Linked DNA regions of Haloglycomyces albus DSM 45210. Each later gene encodes a partner of the first gene's protein in a complex. Links are inferred from orthologs where the notes say so. Each region holds a gene or a part of one and is shown on either strand. Other genes may lie near its edges.

Region 1 (3,305 bases):
CCGGGTCGCTCGGATTCGACGCCGCGCGAAGCTGGCATTGGGCGTCTCGACCATTGCCGCCGTATTCGCCGTGTGCGTCGTGGTATTGTGGTTGCTTCAATCACTTTTGAGCGAGGGGGCCTCGTTCGGCGGCGACACCGTTTAGCCGTCGTAGTCGATTCCGGGCAAGCGGCCGTATTTCGGAATTTCGAGGCCTGCGTTCCGCCCCGCCACGCTGGCGGAATACCGGCAATACAGTGGCCTCCCTCATGTCCTCCCCGCTTCGTGACCGCAAGTCAGATGAGGTAAGATAGTCCCGGTTTAGGCTGGAATTCTGCCTTGAATAATGAGCCCGCTGTGATAGGTCCTACGACCGAATCCGTGGGAATTTATTCCATTGCGATCGGTGGTTAAACTACCTAGACTCTTCCCTTGTGCTTGGACACCGCGTCTTGCGGCATGACGGCCCTGTCTACTCCGGCAGCTTGGTCTTCGTGAGTGCCAGGCCAGGTTGCGTGCCTGTCCCAATGACGTGTCACTGGGATGATGTCATCGGCACGCACGCCGCCCGCTGATGGATGCGATCGCATGATCGCCGATATCCATGCGGGGTTCGGCTCTTGGGCCGAACAATAGCCGTGGGGCTCCGAGGAATGCCACTGTCGTGTGGAAACAACCACACGCCTTGGGTGCCGTCGGTCCGGACTGAGGTCGCGACCGATGCGCCCGTGGAAATCGGACACGTCTGCCGAGAGTGAATACTTTGGGCTTTGACCGGAGAGACGTGACACGCCCGAGTGCGGGGGCGGGAACGTACAGCATAAATGCTGAATGCGATGACATCGAAGCCACTTCGGTGGTTGCCCAGGAACGTAACCATTCGCCGAGCATGCGATGACTTGAACGGGTCACAGTGTGCTTTGCGACCGTTGCAGTAGAGGAGATTGGCTTAATGCCAACAATTCAACAGCTGGTTCGGAAAGGCCGTCAGGCCAAGGCCGGCAAAAACAAGACGCCCGCGCTGAAGGGTAGTCCTCAGCGTCGCGGTGTATGCACTCGTGTGTACACGACCACGCCGAAGAAGCCGAACTCGGCCATGCGTAAGGTCGCTCGTGTCCGTCTCATGAGTGGCATCGAAGTTACCGCTTACATCCCAGGTGTCGGTCACAACCTCCAGGAGCACTCCATCGTGCTCGTCCGTGGTGGTCGTGTCCGTGACCTTCCCGGTGTTCGTTACAAGATCGTGCGCGGCGCACTTGACACCCAGGGTGTTCGTGACCGCAAGCAGGCCCGCAGCCGTTACGGAGCCAAGAAGGAGAAGAAGTAACCGATGCCACGTAAAGGCCCAGCGCCCCGTCGGCCCCTGACAGCCGACCCCGTACACAATTCAGTGCTCGTCACTCAACTTGTCAACAAAGTCTTGAAGGACGGTAAGCGTCGTCTCGCTGAGCGCATCGTCTACGACGCGCTTGAAGCTACGCGTTCCAAGACCGACGCCGAACCGGTATCGACCCTGAAGAAGGCCCTCGACAACGTCAAGCCGACCCTCGAGGTTCGGTCGCGCCGTGTCGGTGGTGCCACTTACCAGGTTCCGGTCGAGGTTCGTCCGCAGCGTGCGACGACCCTCGGACTCCGCTGGCTGGTCGGCTTCGCCCGTGACCGTCGCGAGAAGACCATGGTGGATCGGCTCACCAACGAGATCCTCGACGCTTCCAACGGCCTTGGCGCCGCTGTGAAGAAGCGCGAAGACACCCACAAGATGGCCGAGTCCAACAAAGCATTCGCCCACTACCGTTGGTAGTGAGACCAGGAGAGTTCCGTGGCTAAAAAAACCAATGCCGCCCTTGAAAAACTGCGTAATATCGGCATCATGGCACACATCGATGCCGGTAAGACCACTACTACAGAGCGCATTCTCTACTACACCGGTGTGAGCCACAAGATCGGTGAGGTTCACGACGGTGCCGCCACAATGGACTGGATGGCGCAGGAGCAGGAACGTGGTATCACGATTACCTCCGCTGCGACCAAATGTGAGTGGGACGGCCATGTCATTCAGATTATTGACACGCCCGGTCACGTCGACTTCACCGTCGAGGTGGAGCGCTCCCTGCGCGTTCTGGACTCCTCCATCGCCGTTTACGACGCGGTGGCCGGGGTCGAGCCGCAGACGGAGAACGTGTGGCGTCAAGCCGAGACGTACGGCGTCCCGCGGATGTGCTTCGTTAACAAGATGGACCGCACCGGTGCGGACTTCTACCGCAGCGTCGCCATGATGGAAGAGCGTCTGGCCGGTTCCAACCCCGTCCCGATTCAGCTGCCCATCGGCTCTGAGTCGGACTTCATCGGGGTTGTCGACCTGGTTGAGATGGACGCGAAGGTCTGGCGCGGCGAGACCGGTCTCGGGGAAGACTACGAGACCGAGGAGATTCCCGCGGAACTGGCCGACAAGGCCGCCGAGTACCGCGAGAAGCTGCTGGAAGCGCTGTCGGACCTGGATGACGACTTCGCCATGAAGTATCTCGAAGGCGAAGAGATCACCACCGCGGACATCAAGATGGCCATCCGCGTGGGAACCACCGGTAACAAGCTCAACCCGGTCATGTGTGGTACCGCGTTCAAGAACAAGGGTGTGCAGCCCTTGCTCGACGCGGTCATCGACTACTTGCCCTCCCCGCTGGACGTGCCCGCCATTGAGGGCACCAAGTTGGACGGCGAGACCACCATCGAGCGTCACCCGGACGTCAACGAGCCCTTCGCGGCCTTGGCGTTCAAGATTCAGACCGATAAGCACCTCGGTCGCCTCACTTACGCCCGGATCTACTCCGGTCGTATCGAAGTGGGTAATCAGGTGATGAACTCGACCAAGTCCAACCGCGAGCGCATCGGTAAGATTTACCAGATGCACGCGAACAAGCGTGAAGAGCGCGGTTACGCCGAAGCGGGCGACATCATCGCCATCCAGGGTCTGAAGAACACCACGACCGGTGACACTCTGAGCGACTCCAAGGATCAGGTGATTTTGGAATCGATGGTCTTCCCCGAACCGGTCATCGACGTGGCGATCGAGCCCAAGTCGAAGGCCGACCAGGAGAAGCTGGGTGCCGCTATTCAGCGTCTGGTGGAAGAAGACCCGACTCTGCGCATTCAGACCGACGAGGAGACCGGTCAGACCATCTTCTCCGGTATGGGTGAGCTGCAGTTGGACATCCAGGTCGACCGTCTCAAGCGTGAGTTCAACGTGGAAGCCAACATCGGTAAACCACAGGTCGCCTACCGTGAGACCATCACCAAGCGGGTGGAAAAGGTTGAATACCTGCACAAGA
Region 2 (3,134 bases), 1.5 Mb from region 1 along the record:
ACGGATCATGGGGGAACGCTGTTCGATCCAGTGGTCGATTTCTATTGGGACGACGTTGATGGAAGTATTCCCCTCTGAACGCTTCATGTACGACGCTCGAGGCTCATTGCTGACTGGTGGAACTGTGACAGAACGCCGATATCCTCCATATACTGTCGTGAGCGGGATCGTCGCGGGCTCACCGAGGTCTACCGAACGAACGTCAGCGATACGGCGAAGGTGCACCGGGCCTTCGGTTCTCCCATAGTGGTGGGGTGACGGTCATTGTTTGTATCGCGCTGTATGTCGGTTTCCGGCGTTATGGGCGGCTTGAGGGATGAATGGCGCCCCTGTCGTGGATTACCGACGGCGCGGCAATAAAAGATCCCGGTCCCACGTGGGACCGGGATCTTCGTTGTTTGGAGCGGGTGACGAGAATCGAACTCGCGTCATTAGTTTGGAAGACTAAGGCTTTACCATTAAGCTACACCCGCTTGCCACGGTTTGTTGCCCCCGTGGACGTTCTCCACTGTAGCGCATTCTCCCCCGAGGTTTCCAGTGGGGTCCCAAATATCTCGTGGATCACATTGTGAGCCACGCGCTTGTGGTTCAGGGTGGGGATTGAACAGCCCGGTAAATGGCGTTTAATGGGTGCGAGAGTCAGGTATACATCTGATCGGCCCGTGCGGGCAGTCGTGGATGCGCCTTGTTGTGGTGGAGCGGTCCCGTCGGCGGGCGAGCGAGTTATGCCACACCCGCGGGGACATGCCGGGGCGTAGGGCATACACTCGTGGTTTGGGTGGTTTAGTGGCGTCGCCGGGGTAGTGAAACAAGCCCGGTCGCACCACTCGAAGTGGTGATACCACCTAGATGAGGAAATTTCCCGATTAAGAGATTGATATAGGAGTACGCCTGTGAAAAGTACCGTCGAGACCCTGAATCCGACCAGGGTACGGCTAACGGTGGAAGTGCCCTTTGACGATTTGGCACCGTACATCGACGAGGCGTACAAGCAGGTGGGGCAGCAGGTTCGCGTTCCCGGTTTCCGTCCTGGCAAGGCCCCCAAAGCCGTGATCGACCAGCGCGTCGGTCGCGAGTCGGTGTACGCACAGGCGATGGACCCAGCTATTCAGGCCAATCTCTCGACCGCAGTCAGTGAAAAGGAACTGAACCTTCTTGGGCGTCCGGAACTGGTTGAGGTCAACCCGATCGAGACCGATAAGCCTTTGGAGTTCGTGGTAGAGGCGGACGTCGCCCCCGACTTTGAACTGCCGAACTTCGCCGACCTGAAGGTCAACGTCGAAGCCGGTAAGGTCACCGAAGAGGACATCGATTCCGACCTGGAGCAGCAGCGCCTCCGGTTCTCCTCGTTGACGACCGTTGACCGCCCCGCGGACAACGGCGACTTCGTCGTCATCGACCTCAAAGCCACGCGTGACGGAGAAGAGGTTGAGGGCGGCTCGGTCAGCGGTATGAGCCACGAGGTCGGCTCTGGAAACCTGCTTGACGGCCTGGATGAAGCGTTGGTCGGAATGAAGGCCGGCGACGAAAAACGGATTCAATCCAGTCTCGTTGCCGGAGAGGAAGCCGGTTCCGAGGCCGACATCGACATCAGCGTCGAGAAGGTCAAGGAGCGTGAACTTCCCGAGCTCAACGACGAATTCGCGGAGATGTCGGCAAGCGTCGACACTCTTGAAGAACTGCGTGAGGACACCCGGAAGCGTCTGACCGATCAGGCCGAGAACGACGTTCGCACCGAGGCCCGAGAGAAGGTCCTCGAAGCGCTTCTGGCCGATCTGGACCTGCCGCTTCCGCAAGGGACCGTGGACTCCGAGATCGAGCACACCAAGAACCACCTGAACGAACAGGTCGGTCAAATGGGTGGCATGGAAGTGTACCTGCAGCAGATCGGTAAGACCGAAGAGGAGTTCGACGCCGACCTGAAGCAGGACGTGGAACAGAACCTGAAGCAGTCGATCGTGCTGGGCCGCATTGCCGGGGAGAAGGAAGTCGAGCCCAACGGCGACATGATCCTCTCCGAGGCCGCTCGCATGGCTCAGATGAACGGAGTAGCGCAGGACAAGTTCCCCGAGTTCATCGAGCAGCTGCGTTCCAGCGGCCAGCTCCAGCAGATCGCCGTTCAGGCACGTCAGAAGATGGCCCTGGAGAAGGTCGTGGAGGAAGCGACCGTCGTCGACAGCGACGGTAACACTCTGGACAAGGTCGCCCTCTTCGGTGAAAGCCCGGAAGAACAGAGCAGCGACGAAGCCGAAGGCGAGAGCGCTGAGGCGGAAACCAAATAGCCTGTTAGGGCTCATTTTTGAAACCGTGTCGGTCGATGACCGGCACGGTTTTCGCTGTCTGGGGCTCGATTGGCCTTACAGCACCGCCACGAGTGGATTTATGGCGTCCGCCAGGGATATTCCCCGCTCTGCTTGCAGCGAACAGAGGGCATATCCGTGTCCGTCAGGCCGCTTCGCGGGTTAAGGTCTAAGTATTAAAGCTGGAGTCATTATGTCGAAATAGAAAGGACAATGATGACTGATTCAAACCAATTCCTGCCGACCTCTCGGCAGGGCGGTTCCAGTCCTGGCGCGGGCCTGGACGACACTGTATATGAGCGCTTGTTGAAAGAGCGGGTTATCTTCCTCGGCAGCGAAGTCAACGCCGAGGTCGCCAATCGCCTCAGCGCTCAGTTGTTGTTGCTGGAGGCGGAAGACCCCGAACGTGACATCAAGCTGTACATCAATTCCCCGGGTGGTTCCGTCTACGACGGCATGGCCATTTATGACACCATGCAGTACATCAAGAACGACGTCGTCACCGTCGGCATGGGAATGGCGGCGTCGATGGGGCAGTTGCTGCTGTGTGCCGGTACTTCCGGAAAACGGTTCGCTTTGCCGCACGCCAAGGTATTGATGCACCAGCCGTCCGGCGGCATTGGCGGTACGGCATCCGATGTGGCCATCCTGGCCGATCAAATGCTGTATACCAAGCAGATGTTCTTGGAATTGATCTCCCATCACACGGGTCAATCACCCGAGACCATTGAAGTGGATTCCGATCGAGACCGTTGGTTCACTGCCGAGCAGGCTCTGGAGTACGGATTCATCGACCACGTAGTTCAGCGCGTTTCGGACGCTTCTACAGGCGAT

The links.
Region 2: the proteins of rpsG (region 1) and tig are in contact, whole or in part, in a crystal structure (PDB 3GTY), measured with the Thermotoga maritima proteins. The link is inferred for Haloglycomyces albus DSM 45210 from one-to-one orthologs. Residues at the interface, in WP_004081843.1 of Thermotoga maritima: Lys34, Lys52, Lys55, Glu59, Arg62, Gln63, Glu66, Asn67, Lys69, Val71, Arg95, Ala109, Lys110, Lys111, Gly112, Arg113, Pro114, Glu117, Glu121, Ile124, Ala125, Tyr127, Asn128, Asn129, Thr130, Gly131, Lys135, Asp139, Arg142, Met143; in WP_004081061.1 of Thermotoga maritima: Glu122, Val124, Val129, Leu130, Tyr133, Glu188, Gly259, Ile262, Tyr263, Glu266, Ser270, Glu273, Gln274, Glu277, Arg308, Gln311, Ile312, Ser315, Tyr316, Glu325, Arg329, Arg336, Leu363, Phe366, Trp367, Arg373, Leu377, Arg381, Leu384, Glu387.

What each region holds. Positions count from the first base shown.
Region 1 is NZ_AZUQ01000001.1:2,051,370-2,054,674, forward strand. Bases 59-3,044 are described here. They hold rpsG (30S ribosomal protein S7), read left to right. Parts: upstream 59-1,309; coding sequence 1,310-1,780; downstream 1,781-3,044. Other genes in these bases: HALAL_RS0109585 (hypothetical protein), read left to right, coding at 59-145; rpsL (30S ribosomal protein S12), read left to right, coding at 932-1,306; fusA (elongation factor G), read left to right, coding at 1,799-3,044. Also shown: more of HALAL_RS0109585, read left to right, coding at 1-58; more of fusA, read left to right, coding at 3,045-3,305.
Region 2 is NZ_AZUQ01000001.1:3,508,925-3,512,058, reverse strand. The notes cover bases 273-3,087. They hold tig (trigger factor), read left to right. Parts: upstream 273-893; coding sequence 894-2,282; downstream 2,283-3,087. Other genes in these bases: HALAL_RS0116160 (ClpP family protease), read left to right, coding at 2,517-3,087. In the rest of the region: more of HALAL_RS0116160, read left to right, coding at 3,088-3,134. UniProt on the Bacillus subtilis protein: Involved in protein export. Acts as a chaperone by maintaining the newly synthesized protein in an open conformation. Functions as a peptidyl-prolyl cis-trans isomerase.